2 regions of the Sphingorhabdus sp. M41 genome follow, and region 2 is predicted to be linked to the other one. Evidence: predicted binding sites of a transcription regulator. Region 2 holds the regulator's gene; the other holds the start of a gene.

Region 1 (3,111 bases), 1.5 Mb from region 2:
TGGCGCGCGAGGCTGCCGAGCACCTGCATATAATAAGGCGAGGGCGGGTTGGACTTGGCCCAGGGCACGACCGCGCCCTTCTTGATGCTCAGCGCCGGATTGGGGACAATCAGCTGCGTATCGAAATGGAGCTTCTCGCCGAGGCCGTCGCAGGACGGGCAGGCGCCTTGCGGGGCGTTGAACGAGAACAGCCGCGGCGCGATTTCCTCGATGGTGAAGCCGCTGACCGGGCAGGCGAAGCGTTCAGAAAAGACGATGCGGTTCGGCGGGAGGCCGGTGCCTTTCATCTTGCCTTGCGGGGAATTCGGATTCTGTCCGTTCGCCTCGAGCGTAGTCGAGAGGCGTGTCTCGACTACGCTCGACACGAACGGTGTTTGTGCTTCTGCGACGCCGGGTCCTTCGACAGGCTCAGGACGAATGGGTTTCGTTCCCGCACTATCGTCTTCACTCTCCGTTCGTGCTGAGCTTGTCGAAGTACGATTGGCGAGCGCCTCCTCAACCGTACCATCAGCCAAATCCACAAACGCCAGCCCGTCCGCCAGCCGCAACGCGGTCTCGAAACTGTCGGCCAGCCTTTGCTCCATGCCTTCGCGCACCACGAGACGGTCGACCACCACCTCGATGTCATGCTTGTATTTCTTGTCGAGCTTCGGTGTTTCCTCGATATCGTAAAATTCGCCATCGACCCGCACCCGGGTAAAGCCGGCCTTCTGCCACTCGAGCAATTCCTTGCGATACTCGCCCTTGCGGCCACGGACCACGGGCGCGAGCAGGAAGAAGCGGGTCTTTTCGGGCAGGGTCATCACCCGGTCGACCATCTGGGACACCGTTTGAGCGGTGATCGGCAGGCCGGTCGCGGGCGAATAGGGGATTCCGGTCCGCGCCCAGAGCAGCCGCATATAGTCGTAAATCTCGGTCACGGTGGCGACGGTCGAGCGCGGATTGCGGCTCGTGGTTTTCTGCTCGATCGAGATCGCCGGCGACAGGCCCTCGATATGCTCGACATCGGGCTTCTGCATCATCTCGAGAAACTGGCGCGCGTAAGCGCTGAGGCTCTCGACATAGCGTCGCTGCCCCTCGGCATAGATGGTATCGAACGCAAGGCTCGATTTGCCGGAGCCGGACAGGCCGGTGATCACGATCAGCTTTTCGCGCGGAAGCTCGATATCCACGCCCTTGAGATTATGCTCGCGGGCGCCTTTTACTTTGATGTGGGTCAGACTCATGAGCGTGCTTTGCAGAAGATGCCGGAGAGAGTCCAGCGGGCCAAAAGGACAGGGTGGTCCGCGCTATATGTTCAATGTTTGTTCTGTTTTCAAGGGGGAGATATCCGGAACGACCCGAACATGATTCATCTCTAGCGATAGCGTGTAAAGCGGGCACCCTTCTTGGCCGATCATTTGGCAAGGTGCGTGTGTACAGTTATGACGAACCTCACCAAGCTTGCCTCGTTTTCACGACTTATATTGAATTGGTTTTTATCCAGCCTGAGTCGCTGAAATAAAAGGGCTAGCGATAAACTTTAATTACCGCCTTGCCCTCTACGCCTTCGATAAAGGCCGTGCCCGCAATGACAAGTTCTTTGCCGTCCGGTGCCGCCTCTCCTTCTCTTTTTAAAATCACAACATCGGGCGGTGGATTCCAAAGAAGGTGGGCAGAAAAAGTTTGAAGATTTGATTCTCCGTCTTCCTCGACATCGACGGCCTGAAGATCGACAATCCGCCCGATTCGGGATTCGACATCGTTAATTCGCTCTTCTAGCTTCTCGAGTGTGAGATTGGCATCATGCGGGACCGTGACCTGCATATTGAACTCCTATGGTTGTATGGGGGTTGAGAATCCGAGTTTCGCGAGCTCTTTCTCGAGAGCTTCAATCTCGGCTGCTGTGCAGAAATTACGTTCCGCACCGCTACCGATCATGGCCGATGCCATCGCAAGGGAGATTTTGTCGATGTCCTCTTGCGTCCCGGCGAAGGCAAACCCGGGTGGCACAGAGATGCCAAACGGCTCCGCAAGCTTGGCTAGTCCTTCACGACCTGCACGCTTTTCCGCAGGTGTCCTGCCGGACTCGGCTGCTTTTATAGTTGGTCCGATTAGCTTTTGGATCGAGATAAGCTTCGGGCGTAGCACAGCATTTGGCTCGCACTTGTATTCCACGATATTCATTCGATCCGTTTCCGCGGCTGCAAGTTCTTGGCTGGCCGTCTCGGTAACCCGCGTTACAGCCCTCATCAATGTCCCAACATGCTGGTAACGTCGCAAGTCGCGAATGGCAGCCTCAATGGTGTAGTCAGCCGCGGATTGCTGCTTCTTCGCAATGATCTCGGTTTCAACTCTTGTTCGTCCGGCGTCCATCGTGACGATCAGTGCTGGAAGAGTTCGATCAAAATAGAGGTTTTTGTCTATGGCGGACCTTAGTCCGGCAAAACCAGATATGACGGTCGCTAAATCGTCCGCCACTTCCTCGAACAGAGATGCGGTTGAAGCCAGTCCGATAATTGCAGCATCGAAGCCAAGGGCCAGCTCTATTCCTTCAGAAAACAGTCGCGTTGAGTATTTTTCATATTGTTTGTCGATTTGACCCATATAATGGTCAACGACGCGGTTGCGAAACTCCCGTTTTCGATCATCGTTATCGATCCCTACATAGTGAGTGATGATTTCCTCTCTAGTAGTCAGGGATTTGTCAGGTGCCGCTATGAGGGCGGCGTTAGACTCATCCAGTACATTGATCGGCGCACCCCTCATGGTCGCACACCCACTCAAACCAACCGCGCCAAGCGCGACTGCCAAAACAGGTGTTCTTAAAATAGTAGAATGCAATAGCCGCTTCATAGACTGCCCCCAATCCATTGTTTCCGATAGCGACCATTTTTTGGTTTCGTAATTGGTAACACAATATTACCTATCCTCAAAATATCGCCGCTTGATGAGGGATGGAGATAAGGCAGGATAGATTGTGGTGCGCGTGATGGTGCTCACGGTGGGACGGAGATTATTTTTTGCTAGAAACCCGCCGAAAAGCCTCCCGATACCGCTCAAAAAACCTGACCATTTCCGGTGAACGCTTGCTCTTCATGTCATTGAAAAATTTGCGGTTCCAGCCCTTGG
Region 2 (3,111 bases):
GCTTATCCAACGAAGTCGCTTCGCGGCTGGTCATCGTCAATATGGGCTACGGTGTCATGTTCGCCATGGGCGTGACGACGCTCCTCACCGCGCGGCGCCGCAAAGTGTTCGATGTTGCGATCATCGCGGTCATGGCGTTTCATGCTGCCGATTTCCTCTTAAGACCAACCTTGACCCTGTTGTTTGAGCAGGCGATTCCGGCCGAGGTCTATCGGGACTCGATCTATTATTCCCTAATCGGGCTTGTTCTCGGAGTGAAAGGCGTGACCACCGCCACGGTTCTGATCGGTGCGACAATCGCCGAATGGACGACTTCGCTGCGGGAAAGCAGTGAGCGTGATGCGCTCAGCGGGCTGTGCAACCGGGGTGCGTTTGAAGAGTCGATGCGAAATCTTCTCCCACGTGCGCAGACGGAGGGACTGCCACTGAGCCTGGTGGTAGTCGATATCGACCACTTCAAGAAAGTGAACGACATTTGGGGGCACCAGGCGGGCGACCAGGCGATCGCGGGCATTGGCAAACTCATCGGAAACATGGTGCGTGGATGTGACACGGCCGGCCGAATCGGCGGAGAGGAGTTCTGCATCGCCATCTGGAATTGCCCGAATAACGCTGCAGAGCAGTCGGCCGACCGAATCCGGCGGGCATTCGAAAGTCTCGAGCATTCCGGCCTGAGCAACGATGTCCGTCTGACTGCGAGTTTTGGCGTGGCCACAGCCCGTAATGGGGAGACATATGAGCAGTTGTTCGCGCGAACCGATGCTGCGCTCTACAGGGCCAAGTCGAGCGGCCGGAACCGTGTCGAGAATGCCGAAGAACGCAATCTGAAAGCGGAACGCCCTCTGAAAGAGCCCGAGCCCCCACTAAAATCAGAACAAATCAGGTTTAAGCGCGCATTGGGCTGATCAATAGTCCGCTGGACACTGCTCGACAACCTGCTTGGCAGGCTATGCATACATAATATGTCCTCGCGCTCCCCGCGCTGTCGCTGCAAGGATTGCCGTCGCGCTTCAACAGCCCGGACCCTGTGTGCTTTCCCGCTTGACTTCCCCCGTTTTGTTTCTTAATTGTTCTTTATTCGTTCCCAGAACAGGACACTGGACATGCTCACGCAAAAGCAACATGAACTCCTCTGCTTCATTGATGAAAAACTCAAGGATAGCGGCGTTTCCCCCTCGTTCGAGGAAATGAAGGAAGCGCTGGGGCTCAAGTCCAAGTCCGGCATTCACCGATTGATCAGCGCGCTCGAGGAGCGGCACTTCATCCGCCGCCTGCCCAACCGGGCGCGGGCGCTGGAAGTGTTGAAACTGCCGGAAGGTGGCGTGCAGGAAGCGGCCCCATCAAATGTTGTCTCGCTGCACCCGGAAACGCCGGTGCGCGAAGTCATTTCCAATCCTGCTCCGGCTGCCAATAATGATGTCCTGGAAATCCCGCTGCACGGCCGCATCGCCGCCGGCGCGCCGATCGAGGCGATGGAAGGCCAGTCGGCGCTCAGCGTTCCTGCCGCCCTGCTCGGCCCCGGCGAGCATTATGCGCTGGAAGTATCCGGTGATTCGATGATCGACGCGGGTATCCTCGATGGCGATTATGCGCTGATCCAGAAAACCGAAGTCGCGCGCGATGGCGAGATTGTTGTGGCGCTGATCCACGAGGAAGAAGCGACGCTGAAATATCTCCGCAAGGATGGCCGGAGCATCCGCCTCGATCCCGCCAATGCCGCCTATGAGCCGCAGATTTATGGCGAAGGCGAAGTGCGCATCCAGGGCAAGATGGCCGGATTGCTGCGCCGCTACTGATCCGGCCTGCCGCTGTCGTTACCACCATTCCTGACGGAGCGATAGCGGGTCCATATATGCCTGCCGGTCCAGCCGAGCGCGGTGGATATTTTCTGCCTTTCCAGATCGATGGTCATGCCGCCGACCTGTGACAGCAGGTTGCGGTCAGCCTTCAGCCAGCGCGGCTGGCAACTTGCCGGCAGCCACCGATCACTGACGACGATATCGGCGCGGCGACAGGCTGCGGACAGAGCCAGAGCGGAAATATAATGCGAGCTGCGGGTCGCCAATATATGCCAGTCACGTCCGTCCGTGCGCAAAGTGACCAGACAGCTGTCAGCATTGCAATCGGCATTCGTCCAGTCTTCCAGCGCCTGCGATTCCCCTTCTACTCCGGCATTTTCCCGGATAATGTCGCGAATGAAATCACCGCTGCGTGTGCGCAACATCGCCAGCTCGCCCTGATCGTTGCGAATGCCGACATGGCGGCCGTCGCCGGTGATATAGATATCGGGCGCGCGGGTGTTGGCGATCAACAGCGCTCCGATCATCGCCGGAATCGCCCCCAGATAACGCCAGCGTTCTCGCCACAGACAAAGCCACAGCCCGCCAAGCAGCACCAATCCGAACGCGAGCACCGGCATAGTCGGCGACATCGTCACCGCGCCGGGTCTACTCGAGACAAAATGGGCAAGCCCGATCAGGCTGCTCAGCGCCTGCTCGCAGAGCCACCAGACCGGCGCGCCAAGACCCACGCTGTCCAGCACCAGAGCCAGCGCCTCCAGCGGCATGATCACGAATGTTGTCAGCGGGATAGCGACGATATTGGCCAATGCGCCATAAAGCCCCGCCTTGTGAAAATGATAGAGCGCGATCGGCATCAGCGCGATTTCCACCACCAGCCCGGTAAGGAACAGCGCAAAAATAAAACGTCCGGCGCGGCGCAACAGATTTTCCTCGCGCAGCATGACCAGCGCCTTAATCTGCGGATGCTCGTGCAACGCAATGATCGCGGTAACCGCCGCGAAGCTGAGCTGAAAGCTCGGTCCCACCAGCGATTCGGGCCAGAAAATCAACACGAAGAGCGCGCCGGCAGCGACCATCCGCAAGGTGATCGCGCTGCGCCCCATCATCAGCGCCACCAGCACCAGCAAGGCCGCGACACAGGCCCGAATCGTCGGCACCTGCGCTCCGGTCAACAAGGTATAGGCGACCGCCGCCAGCGCCGCGCATCCGGCCGCCACGACCGGTAACCGAAAGCGCAGCGCCAGTGTCGGTGAGAGAGCGAGACTTTTGAGCACCATCAGATAAATCGCCCCGACAACCGCAGTGACAT

What was found. The regulator LexA, encoded in region 2, represses DNA repair genes until DNA is damaged. The targets are predictions, from matches to a motif close to GTTCCNCNCTTGTTCT.
Region 1: uvrA (excinuclease ABC subunit UvrA) is a predicted target of LexA. The motif match lies at 1,296-1,311, and genes of this name have one in related genera.

Annotation. Positions count from the first base shown of each region.
Region 1 covers NZ_CP014545.1:2,755,126-2,758,236, reverse strand. Annotated here, with positions in the region: gene uvrA (excinuclease ABC subunit UvrA) at 1-1,226, opposite strand, end outside; gene AZE99_RS13055 (hypothetical protein) at 1,510-1,806, opposite strand; gene AZE99_RS13050 (hypothetical protein) at 1,816-2,835, opposite strand; gene AZE99_RS13045 (hypothetical protein) at 2,996-3,111, opposite strand, start outside.
Region 2 covers NZ_CP014545.1:1,300,737-1,303,847, reverse strand. Annotated here, with positions in the region: gene AZE99_RS06240 (GGDEF domain-containing protein) at 1-905, shown strand, start outside; gene lexA (transcriptional repressor LexA) at 1,104-1,796, shown strand; gene AZE99_RS06230 (ComEC/Rec2 family competence protein) at 1,790-3,111, opposite strand, start outside.